Regions from separate parts of the Anaerobacillus sp. CMMVII genome, predicted to be linked through region 1. Evidence: riboswitches for the same ligand, from Rfam matches in the RefSeq annotation. Region 1 holds a riboswitch; each other region holds the start of a gene.

Region 1 (3,134 bases):
GCAACAACCATACAATGTTTTTCAGTCTTACCTGGGAGGATAATAACAAACTCGTCCCCACCTATTCTATAAAACCAATTATTTCCCTCAATACTTAATTTCAAACGCTCCGAAACAGCTATTAGTAACATATCTCCTGTATAATGACCAAGGGTGTCATTCACATATTTAAAACGATCCAAGTCAAATAGTATTAAACCGACGCTATCATTAGATCGTTTAGCTCTCTCCATTAACTTAGACAAATCGTCATTGAACTTTGCGCGATTTTTTAATCCAGTTAAAGAGTCGTGATAAGCCAAATACTCAAATTCACTCATTAAATTTTTATTTTTCTTCATAATAAATAGTTGACGGATAATGATCATCAGGAAAGCTAGACTTAGGCCGATGATTAAAGCATTTAAGTTTCCTAGATAGCTATGAAGGACAAAAAATAATAATATAATTGCACTACCATAAGGGAAAAGCGACTCATGGTTTTCAATCTTATTTTGAAACTTCCATGTATCTTCAGTCGTGTTTTTCTGAGCATATAGAGCAGCGAATCCAATAAACATTATCGCTATTACCCAAAAAGAGTCAATATAACTTCCTGCTCTGTAACTATCTGTAACTAATAAATACAGAAAAGAAGAATCAGCCAAAATCTGAAAGAAGAATGCAACAACAAGAAAAAATACGAGTTTTCTTTCTTTAGTATACTTAGAAAGGTAATATAAATATGTAATTAGAAACAAGATACTCAGGTCAGTAACTGGATAGGATATCGTTAAAATCCTAGCAAGAAAGGAATTATCCCAAAGAAGCCAAATCGGCTTAATCAGGTAATGAATACTAATACCGATAGCCACTGTCATAAACACGACCAAATTAAATAGATAGGGACTATTGGAAACGGAGGTACTAATTGTTTTTGTTTTATACGTTAAGCCAAGTAAAAAGAAAATATAACCTAGGACCCATAACAAGTAAGAGGTATTAGAGAAAAACGTAATTCCGTTTATCATTAGTGAATAAAACCAAAGTAAGTTTGCACTAACATTAAAAAGGATTCCCAAGCCAAGAAGTAACCAAAAAGTCCTTTTTTCACCAGTTGACTTTTGAAACGCTCTTGCAATCCAAAAAAAACTGATTATACTCCCAATCACCGGAAACACAACAGCTCCAATTGTTCTCAGCCATTCATCTTCTTTAAAGAGAAAGCTCCAACCGAAAAATACTAGGACATTAATAATAGGAATAAGTACCGCGATTCGTCCTGTTGTAATCATCGTAATCCCCCACAGTTTTCCAAAATCAAAACAAAAAGCTATCTCTTAGAGAAATAACTTTAGCCCGGTTATCCCTTGGTAACCCAGCCACCTTAGGTATTTCAACCTTTAGGTCTGAAGCTTTGCGTCCTCCCTTTTCAGTGAGTTTGCTCTTTATATGAAACTATATCTAAACATTACAAATTTCTTAGTTTAATAGCAGTTGGTAGCATGAACTAATCTAGTTTTAAATCGTTTTACTATGTTTAGTTTACCATATAATGAAACAATTACATTGTATTTTTGGTGAATTGCGTCGAAAAAAGTAACGTAGGGTACCCAATAAAAGGGGTCTGACCCCCACTGCGTTAATGCTTTAGTGCAGCGGGGGTCAGACCCCTTTATTAATAACCATCAATTAGGCATTCTATCGTCTGTTGAACGGTACTCAAGATTTGATCCCATTTTTCTTTTAACGGTTCGCTAAGGCCGATATGAAATTCAATCCGATAAGGTTCTATGCCGATAAGGAACCCTTTTAGAGTTTCTCTTTGATGATATAAAACTTGAAATAAATGAAGATTATGAGGAGATATATCAAGTGGTTTGCTCTCGTGCAAGTTGGCAAGAGAAAAAACCTTCAAGTCTCCAGGTTCTCCGCCTGAACAAACAGCATCAACAATAATAATAAAAGTTGCTCCTTCTATTTGTTTCAAACAGTAGTCAATATCTGCTTCGCCAACTACATATGAAATACTTGTATTTACGTTTACTTTGCTTAGCTCATCTACAAGATAAATTCCAATCCCGTCATCCATCATTAATTGATTGCCAATTCCTAGCACAATAATCCTTTCCATTAAAACACCTTTATTGTTTTCACTTGTTTTCCTGGACTATAGACATGTGTAGCACATGACATACATGGATCAAAAGATCGCAGAATTCTACCGATTTCTGCAGGATTGTCAGGGTCTTCGATCGGTGTGCCTATTAAAGCCTCTTCAGCGACTCCTCTAAATCCATTATTATCTCTAGTCGAAAAATCCCACGTGGACGGAGTGATAATCTGATAGAATGATAGTTTTTTCTCATTAATTTTTAGCCAGTGTCCAAGTGCTCCTCTAGTTGTATCAACTAAGCCTCTACCACTAGCTGTACCGGGAATTTCATATTTTTTTTGTAAGTTTATATCTGGAATGATTTGCTGCAATAGTACCTTCATGATTTCGGCAATCTTCTTTGCTTCTAATGCTCTAGCTATGGTCCGATCCATAGCAGAAATTCCATGATTATAGCTTCCACTTAATATTAATCTAGCTAAAGGACCAACCTCAAAAGGTAGGTTATTATACCTTGGTGCCTTCACCCATGAATACGCCTTTTTTTATTCATATCAGGCTCTGGTACTGTTGTTTCAGGATGATATACATTTTCGTTTGATGAGTAATAAGAGTAATCAATTTTTTCTTGTATTTTCGTTTCGTCAAACGTCTCAACAGCCAAAGGCGTTGAGACAAGTGGGTCAACATATAGCGTACCTAGCTCTTTATAATTGTTAAATGATCCATAAGTAAGTAAATTTCCATATCCACCACCCAATCTGAAATAGTCTTGATAATAATTGGCAATGTCATATACATCTGGAATCATTTTTTCATCAATAAACGAAGTAATTTTTTGCAAGGTAGAGTCGAGATGGACCACTTTTTCAGCTGTTGCTTGGGTGGTAATTCCACCGATAAACACACCATGATTATGAGGTGCTTTCCCTCCTAAAACTGCAAGCATTTGATGTGCTGATCGACTTATTTCAAGTGACTCAAAAAAATGACGAGATATTCTTTCGTTTATTGCCTTGGGTAATCGGAAATCATCGTG
Region 2 (3,134 bases), on a different contig from region 1:
CATTTGCAATATACCTAAGCCAAGCGAAGTCGCAATCCCCATGACGGTTGCTATAACTGCTAAAATATCAATTGTATTTTTAACAACAGGCTTATTACCAGTGATAGGCTCAAGTGCTGTTGAAACCAACCCGTTCTTTTTTTTCCGAAATTGTAAAAAACCTATCACAAGACCGACTATAGCAAAGATCGCCCACTGACTGACACCCCAGTGAAAAAAGGAATAGCCCATAGCAATTCTTGCTGCTTCTATTGTTTGCCCTTCAGTCGCTCGAAATGGTGGTGAAAAAAAGTGACTCATTGGTTCGGCAACACCCCAGAAGACAAGACCAACACCGAATCCAGCTGAGAATAGCATCCCAACCCAGGTGAAAAAGGGGAATTCTGGTCGCTCTTCCTCTCCACCAATTCGAATTGCACCGTATTTACTAATGGCAAGACCTACTAAAAAGATAATAATGATAAAAACGGCAATTAGGTAAAACCATCCAAAGTTAACTGTCGTAAAGTTAAACAAGGCACCTGAAATTAGTCCAAACCCCCTCGGCATAATTGCACCTAGCAGGACTAGTACAAATATGACTGCAGCAGATATTGAAAAAACAGGATTTCTCCAGACTTCTTTTTTCATATTAAACCTCCTAAACATTTCAGTCCTTATATATTCCCCAAACCGACCAATTTCTTCCGACTATCAAACACTTTTTTTGTGATAAATTAGTTCCTTGGGAAATCTCACTAGGTAATTAGAAGCATTTCTTCTACACTTACTATTACAATGATAGTACCAGGTTGTTTTTTCCGAGGGCAAAGTTAGACATTTTTTTACAAATATTGTAATGTATTGTCGACCAAATATTGTATCATTTTACTAGATTTGGCAATATAATCGATTTATAAGCGTGATTTGAAAAATAACTTGGTGGCCACCGAAAACTATTCTTCAGACCGCTAAATCCTAACTACTACTCTAGTAATTAGGTAATTGGGACTAAATAATTTCGGGGAGCATAGAAATATAGCCTTTAATTGGACACTTGGGCTATATCGAGCTAGTAGTGTAACCGACCCGCAAGACGGGGATGCAATGAAGTATAGCCTATAATTGGACACCTGGGCTATATCGAGCTAGTGGTGTAACCGGCCCTCTTATTTAATTATGTCAAAAAATATTAAATTAAGAGGAGAAAAGGAAATGAAAAAAGCAAAAAAATTATCTGTAGTAGTTTTGACTTTGTTGCTTTCTCTTAGCTTGACAACTGGTGCCCTTGCAAGTAATGGTAAAGGTAAAGGCTTAGAAACTGCTCCTGGACAAAGCGCAAATTTCTCAAATGGTATTACAACATTGGTTACTACCTCTGAGATAGTAACTGAAGATTTAAGAGTTGATAGAGAAACCTCCGAAGAGTCTTCCACTGAGACCAAAAGCAGTACGAGTGAAGAATTAGTGGTAGTTGATACAAAAGTAGAAAAAGAATTTCATCCTGCACAAAATTGGTTTAGGTATGTAACTACTACTACTACTCAAAAAACTACTATACAATCATCTTGGGACGAGACTACGACAATTACTACTACTACCACCACTGAAACACCGCTTACTATTACAGAAACTACAGAAACTACTATCACGCACCGAGGTGCTCCGGGAAGTAATGGTAAAGTGTTAAGCGAAACTAGTTTGACTACTAAAGACGTTGTTGAAGGTGTAATGGAGGTTGTTGACATTCAGACCTCTGAGAAAGTTACAAAAGGCGATACTACTACCGAAGTTATTAATGTTACACTATTAACGAATGAGTCAAAAGGCGATTGGAATAAGTAATTAGTTTGATGCCTGGACCACCCTTTTAAAAACGCTGTAGAGTTCTTCCTCTACAGCGCTTTTAGTGTATAAAAAATAAGTATTTTAAAGTCTTGATAACTTATCGTTTAATAGCTTTTTCGGGCTTTGAATTTCCTTTTTTTGAGTCAAATAGTGACTCCAATACATCATTTCCAACCTCCGCTAGCTTCTTCTGCCCTTCAACTGTCGGATGAATATCACCCGCAATCACATATTCAGCTTGATTTGTTCCAAATGCTCCATAAGCATCGGCAACAAAAGCATCACCGTAAATTCCGTTTAACCCACTAATAACATGACCAAATGATTGGTTAATTCCTGGCAAAACTAGTTGACCTATATCGTGTAAAGTATCATTTACCTGAAAAGGATTATACACATTATAAATGACAATCGGTGCATCTGTTAGTGAACGAATTTCAGCAACAATAGAGCCTAAATTTTCAAACAAGTTACTTTTATTAATTTGATCTTGTAGATGATAATTAAACCAAAATGGGTCTCCACCACTTTCAGCATTAGCCACAGCTAACGCCTGCAACAAATCATTATTCCCAATATTCAACGTAATTGCATCGGCCTGCTTAATTGCTTGGCGAAATTTTTGTTCGTTTTCTACAGCATCTAACAGCTGATCTGTTCTCCACCCTGGCACGGCTAAATTTCGAACTCGCATATTTTTATCATCGCCGATTAGGTATGGAAAGGCGTCCTTAGAAGGTGAGTCATTGTCTTCACCAAGGTTATACCCATAAGGAATAGAGTCTCCTAAAGCTAGTAATGATTTTTTTGCATTGTCATTTTTGGCTAATACTGTTGTCGAAAATAAAAGTGTAATTGTTAACAATAAAACAAGCGAACGATAAATTGTTTTCATTCTTTCCCTCCTTAATAGTTAATAGAATCCTATTATAAAAGGGTCATTTTAATTTTACTGTCGATTAATAGAGCTTCTACTAAGAAAAGATGGGGTCTACTTAAAATATCGTTCGACAAAACATAAATACTGTGGCGAAATCCACTGTGACACCCAGAATAATCTTGTTTCACAAAATGTATCATGGAACTATACTTTATCTTTTCAACCTCACCTCGAAGTATCAAATACTACATTTTTTCTATTTACAAAACAAAAAAGCTGCTCCCAATACCATTGAGAACAACTCTTCTAAACTATATTCACATTTTGCGCATATTACCCTTTTAATGCGCTGGGAAAAACACCATTTGGATAGCAAAAATGATACCAAAGATATAAAGAATTGGATGTACTTCTTTTCCTTTTCCAC
Region 3 (3,134 bases), on a different contig from region 1:
TTTTGGAGAATACTTTTCAAGGTCTTCGAAATTAATTTGATACTGACTTAAGGCCATACTTAATTCCAATATTTCTTCTACTAGATCGTTGGTTTGTTTTTCTTTTTCGAATTGCTGCAGCGACTTCTCTACTTCAAATGGAGATTCAACGTTATCTTCATAATACTCGTTCATCGATAAGTGCTTTTCATTCTTTCTTTTCTAAAAAAGTCAATCAAGTCTCGTTTAATAAGTAAGTAAACATAATTTAGGAAGGTTCTTCCTTTGATTGCATCATACGTATCAATCGCCTTGTTTAAAGCAATCAAGCCAATGCTAGCCTCTTCTTCGCTCAGCTCACAAACTTCTTACAAATGTGGCCAACAGTATTGAGCACGTAAGGCTTGTAATGAGCAATTAATCGTTCGCGAACGAGATCATCTCCATTTTGGGCACTGGTGTTGCTTCAATGACCTCAATGTTTTCCATCCCCCACGCCTCCTTTATCAAACTGACATTGCTATCTATAATACTATCGCTTGATAAAGGATTTAATTCAAGTGAAATGGGCTGTTACATTTAATTACCAACATTTTAAATAGGTAGGGCTAATGAACTATTGATACGACCTAACAAGTAAAATGATCATATCGTATATTTTTAAAAAAGAGGCTAGAGACTGTGATATATTAGATAATAATACTTATAAGCAAACGATTGTCACTGCAAAAACAGTAAAAAAGAACGATGAAAGAGATTGACTGAGTGCTAAGGATTATCTTCAGTTAGTTAGTTTTTCCATTTAGCTTTTTCTACGGCACGTTTTGCTTTTTCAGCTCCTTTTTCTTGAGCTTTATTCGCCTTTTTAAGCCTTTCTCTGCTTTTTCATTTGCTTTTTTCATCGCTTTTTTCATCGCTTTTTCTGAGCGTTCCTCATGCTTTTTTCACTTTTTTGTCTGCTTGATATTGTTTCTTTCAGCTTTTCAATCGCTTTTTCTAAATGCTTTTCGCTTTGCTCTGTTTCATCCTCTTTTGCTTCAACAAACTCATTCTCACTAAGTAATCTCTTCTAATTTTCTTTAGTTCCTGCTTCCAACGCTTACCGGCTTTCAGCATGGCTCGCTCTTGGTTTTTAGGGGCTTTTCTAATTCCCAGCCTTCAACGCTTGCTCTGGTAAATGGTCACGCTCTAGTAGCGCGATTAAACTGACTTCTTTTTTCTATAATTTCATTAATGATTCTCTAAGTTCGTTTACGTCTTCACCTGCTTCTTCTGCAGAAGCCGTTACATTTTCAGTAGCTGTAACTACCTCAATAAAATCTGTAACTAAATGTTCAATCTCCTCTTCATTACCTTCAGTTGCCACTTCCTCTAAAACGATTAGGCGTCTTTCAGCAAATTCATCATGAAGTAGAACCTTTTCAACTTCATCCTCAGTTAAGTCTGCTGTCGCTTGTTCAATTAATCCAATTGTTTCATATAAATCTGATGTAATGTCCAAGCTACTATCATTGTTTGCCAATACCGTTCCCCACCTCGCTAAACCACCTACTAGGACCAATGTTGATACGACTTTTTTCATGCTCTTAACCACTCCCTGTTGCATTAATAAAATTTAATATTTTCACGAAAAGTCTCAATTTTATCTAGGTTCGCTTCATACGTTTCATTAGGCGTCAACACCGTAATAATCACATACCGATCAGGTTTTTCTTCAACCCATACTTGAGTTCTAATGCTTTCCTTGTCTGTTCGTTTTCCACGAAATGAAATTCAGACCTTCACCGATTACTGTTACTTCTCCTGCACCAGCGAGTAGCTGTTTCTTTATTTCTGACACTCTATAAGCTTTAGGAATAACTGAAATAATTGCCACTAGCTTCTCGCTGTTGAACTGGACATTTTTAGCAGTCTCTTTCTCAATTTGCCAACCATCTGCTGTTTCAATATAGATACCCCACTCGGAATTTTCATAAAAGTAATTCGAGGCATCCTGCTCGTTGTCGTTGGTATTCACTTGTTCTTCCGTTGCTTTGCTACAACCTACTAAAGCTAGGAAAATGATGATGAGAAATAAATGTACTGCCTTTTGACTCATAAAGCCACCTCAAATTCACTGAATATCTTATGGCAACTGGCTGACATAGGCTTCCCCTTAGTCCCTATAGCTTTGCGTCACCACCTTTCAATGGCTTTGCCTTTAACTTATTTTCTTGGTCTCGTTTATCTATACGGGAGATTTTTTATTTTTGAGGGGGAGAGAAATTTTTTTCGAAAAAATTTTAAGCACTCATTATAAGGTTGAGGTTATACGATACATGTAACCTAGAGAGTAATTAAAATTAATCGCTCGTTTCTAAAAGATTGTTGCTATTAGCTTTCGTAAAATCACAAAAGCCGGATTTTTACACAAAATACTAAGAATTCACCACTAATTTAGTAAGTATTGCTCTTTTCTTAATAAATTTATTGGGTGATTTCTTCATCTAAGGTATTTTTCCGATATTTTAGAGTAAAAGCAACAAGTTTTTTTGTGCGACGAGTAACCGCAGGAGCAATGTTTACGAAAAGAGCCTAAAATAAAAGGCACATAGATAAACTCTATGTACCCTTATGGTGCTACTTTCTTTTTTATATAACTTGCGAACCGCACCAAAAGCGATAAAGCCACCATTTATTGCCGCAAAAGTTCCAAGCAAAGCCAAGTTTGCTCCTGTTTCTTCATATTCATGATCATGTCCATCATCACCATGACCATGACCATGATCATCTTCGTCATCATGACCATGGCCCTTTTCTCTGACAGCCAAGGCGCGCTATCAACATCATGACCATCATCATCTTCATCACCATGAGCAAACACTTGAAGTGGTAGTATAAGTAGAAAAATGAAAAATAGTACTGAAATCATTCTATCTCTGTTTTTCATTCCTTCTCCTCCAATATTTTGTATTATATAAGCCAATTTCAAAATTCCAATAGATCAGCGACTAATTTAGTGGCGGGAAAATGGATGATGAAACTTTATTATTAATAGAATAAAGAGAATGTGTGAAGAAACTAACAAGAAAGTTTGGATAAATTGATACATTCCTGTGGCAATGTTTTAAACAAATCTTTTTATCTAGAATTTCGAGCTAGGGACATCCCAAAGC
Region 4 (3,134 bases), on a different contig from region 1:
TCACTAATCTGAGGAACAATAATAAAAAATTCATCTCCAACATTTCTGGAAAGAAGACCATTTTTTTCAGTAGTAAATTTTAATCGGTTAGCTATTTCGCATAATAATTGGTCACCAATCTCATTTCCTAGTGTCTCATTAATACTATTAAATCGATCTACATCTAAATGAATTAAAGCCAATTGTGTATTGTGTACTCTGGCCTCTTCAAGGGCTTCATTAAATTTCATCTCAAAAAATTTCTTGTTAGGAAGTCCTGTTAAAAAATCATGGTAGGACATTTTTTCGATTGTCTGCAATGCATCTTTAGTTTCAGTGATGTCGCGGTAATTAATGACAATCCCGTTAATACTTGGTTCGTTAAGGAAATTCGTATAGGTTCCTGAACAGTGGCGCCATGAGCCATTGCAATGTTTAATACGACATTCAAACGCTGTTTGTCCTTCTACATTAGTTAAAGCTGAAAGAAAGTCATTTTTGACGAATGGCTTATCCTCCTGGTGGATTAAATCAAATACGTATTTTCCAAGCAAATCTTCAATTTTATAGCCTAACTTTTCAACAGACGGGCTCTGATAGGTGATAATTCCGTTTTGATCAACGATCGTGATTAGATCATTGGAGTGTTGAACTAGTGAATATAACCGTTCTTCCCCAAGGCGAATTTGCTCTTGTTTATAGATCATTTCTTCTTCTATCTTCTTGCGTTCGGTAATATCGCTTCTAATTGCAATGTACTGATAAGGCACACCTTTCTCATTAAGAAACGGGATAATCGTTGCATCCATCCAGCTAATTGTACCGTCTTTTGCTTTGTTTCTAATTTCACCCCGCCAAATTTCTCCTTTGGCTACAGAACCCCAAAGTTCCTGAAAAAATTGACTCGAATGGTATCTTGAATTAATAATTCGATGGTCCTGTCCAAGCATTTCTTCTCGCGGGTATTGATATTTTTCACAAAATTTATCATTTACATAAGAAATTTTCCCATTTGCATCCGTTACAGAGACGATAGCAGATTGGTCCAGTGCATATTTTATATCACGAATATCCTGCTCACTTTTTTTTCTATCAGTTATATCTTGGTAAAGAGCTACGTACCCACAAATCACTCCTTCAGAGTTATAATAGGGGGTTGTCGAAATCCATAAATCAACGTATGAACCATCTTTTCTCTGCCGAGTAATCTCGCGATTTGAAATTGATTTTCCTTTGGTTGTAAGCTCAAAGAAGCTATGAAATTCATCACCATCTTTCAGAAATGGTAGCGTTTTACCGACAACTTCTAATGCCTTCCAACCAAATAGTTGTTCTGCACCTTCATTCCATATCTCTATTTTTTTATCTAAATTGAGTATGATAGTTGCGATAGGGAGACCATGAACAAGCATTTTTATCTGTTGTTTTTCAAGGTTAATTAATTGTTGTGTGTTTTTTTCGGTTGCTTGAACTAATGTATAATTCTTGCCATTAAGGCATATTGGTATCGATTTGGTTATCTCAATGGAAATTAAGGTTCCATCACTTTTTATTCCTCTAACGACAAAAGGGGAGGAGACGTTATTTAATTGGTTGATAAGAAATCGTTGGTCTTGCTGATCGAATAAGTCAAGATAATTCCTGCCAATCAATTGTTCTTTGCGATATCTAAAGTTACATGCAAGAACGGAACTTATATCTACAATCTTATTTTTTTCTACAATAAAGTGAGATTGCTCAACTTCTAGTTGTTGGTTCTCTTGTTGAATGAAACTTATCTGCACGATTTATCCCCCTTAAATATGAAAAAAACACACCCGTAAGCAAGGGTATGTTAGATTGTGGTCTACTTGACTATACGGTAACTGGCTGGCATATCAATCGATGATTTAGCCCCTTTAGCTTTGCGTCACTGCGTTTCCGCAGTTTTGCCTTTACTATATTTAACTATGAATGGAAATCTTTGTTTACATAAATATACCATGATTAGGGACTAATTCACTACATAATTTTAAGTTTTGGTGACAGAATTTGTGAAATTTGTCGCGGGATAGGGGATGGGAGGGGGGATGGGGGTCTGACCCCCAGGGGAGTGAAGCGGTAAAGCAGTAAAGCTACCCCGTAGCAGGGGAAACTCATTCTCAAAAATTAGCCCTGTGGAGAGGGCTCTCTACAGGGCTAACTTAATAGATTGGTTTTTTTAGTTATTTCGTCATTCTTTCTTTTAAAATATAGCCTTGGATATAAGTAATACCTGCCAGAATTTAGTGAAGACCAGTAATAAATTAACGCAGCATTTTGATTAACAATCTCCTTTAGTTTCACCATTGAACCAGCTTCAGAAGGATCAAATTGGTATCCGTCTCTAATGTATTTCTTAAAGAGGTTATATTGCTCAAAAGTTATAGGAGTAGAATAGTGGAAAACCGCTTCATAAAGTAATGTTTTGCATTCATCGGTTAGTTTTTTATTATTACATATACTGTTTACTAGGGTGTGTTTGCCGTTTGAAATTGCGAGTTCCTTATAGTCATCCGGAACATCAGGTTGAATAAGGTATTTTTTTATTTCCTTCAGTTCAATCCCACTATCCTCAGATATTTGTTCCGCAGTCTTTTTATCATCATTAAGTAAGTTCCTAATTAATTCCATTTTCACTTTCCAATAACTATTTTCCAGATAACAAGATTGAAGGAGCTTAAGTGTCCACTGATATTCATTGGCTGGTCCTTGATGTATTTGGCATGGAATTTTCAGAGTTGAATTTAGTACCTTTAAGGTTTGGTAAACCTCAATACCTTTCCACAAAAAGTAGTTTCCAATCTTGTCCTTGAAAACATGTATTAGTGGCCGGTTTGATTTTAGTAGAATAGGGAGTTTCTTACTTGCAGTGTTACGAGTTGGCAAATATTGATGCCTGACATTGATCTGATTAGCAGATAAATATTTCGCCATGAACACCTTATCTCAAATCCTTTCTGTTTTTATAAAGTTTATGAGATTGCTAGAATGTCCTATTCGAAAATGTTTGGGACTTTCATTGGGGTCTGACCCCCACCGAGGTAAAGCTTTAAAGCGGAGGGGTATCTCCTGTAAATAGTTTCAGTTCGAAAGTTTACTTCTTATCATTGGTCGTATTAAGGGAAATCTATAGT

What was found. A riboswitch is a leader RNA that binds a small molecule or an ion and turns the genes downstream of it on or off. The one in region 1 is predicted to bind cyclic di-GMP.
Region 2: linked by a shared signal. The riboswitch ahead of H1D32_RS21790 (hypothetical protein) and the one ahead of H1D32_RS16960 (putative bifunctional diguanylate cyclase/phosphodiesterase) in region 1 are both predicted to bind cyclic di-GMP.
Region 3: linked by a shared signal. The riboswitch ahead of H1D32_RS08420 (hypothetical protein) and the one ahead of H1D32_RS16960 (putative bifunctional diguanylate cyclase/phosphodiesterase) in region 1 are both predicted to bind cyclic di-GMP.
Region 4: linked by a shared signal. The riboswitch ahead of H1D32_RS07880 (EAL domain-containing protein) and the one ahead of H1D32_RS16960 (putative bifunctional diguanylate cyclase/phosphodiesterase) in region 1 are both predicted to bind cyclic di-GMP.

The regions. Positions count from the first base shown of each region.
Region 1 is NZ_JACEHK010000013.1:75,623-78,756, reverse strand. It holds gene H1D32_RS16960 (putative bifunctional diguanylate cyclase/phosphodiesterase) at 1-1,274, opposite strand, end outside; cyclic di-GMP riboswitch class I at 1,349-1,435, opposite strand; gene H1D32_RS16955 (hydrogenase maturation protease) at 1,658-2,113, opposite strand; gene H1D32_RS16950 (nickel-dependent hydrogenase large subunit) at 2,113-2,622, opposite strand; gene H1D32_RS16945 (nickel-dependent hydrogenase large subunit) at 2,619-3,134, opposite strand, start outside.
Region 2 is NZ_JACEHK010000017.1:56,314-59,447, reverse strand. It holds gene H1D32_RS21795 (BCCT family transporter) at 1-630, opposite strand, end outside; cyclic di-GMP riboswitch class II at 995-1,078, shown strand; gene H1D32_RS21790 (hypothetical protein) at 1,195-1,824, shown strand; gene H1D32_RS21785 (GDSL-type esterase/lipase family protein) at 1,925-2,722, opposite strand; gene H1D32_RS21780 (NCS2 family permease) at 3,049-3,134, opposite strand, start outside.
Region 3 is NZ_JACEHK010000003.1:233,645-236,778, forward strand. It holds gene H1D32_RS08410 (hypothetical protein) at 1-174, opposite strand, end outside; gene H1D32_RS25345 (sigma factor) at 171-335, opposite strand; gene H1D32_RS08415 (DUF5667 domain-containing protein) at 1,199-1,561, opposite strand; gene H1D32_RS08420 (hypothetical protein) at 1,712-2,077, opposite strand; cyclic di-GMP riboswitch class I at 2,106-2,188, opposite strand; gene H1D32_RS08425 (hypothetical protein) at 2,654-2,908, opposite strand.
Region 4 is NZ_JACEHK010000003.1:122,958-126,091, forward strand. It holds gene H1D32_RS07880 (EAL domain-containing protein) at 1-1,763, opposite strand, end outside; cyclic di-GMP riboswitch class I at 1,837-1,922, opposite strand; gene H1D32_RS07885 (hypothetical protein) at 2,158-2,934, opposite strand.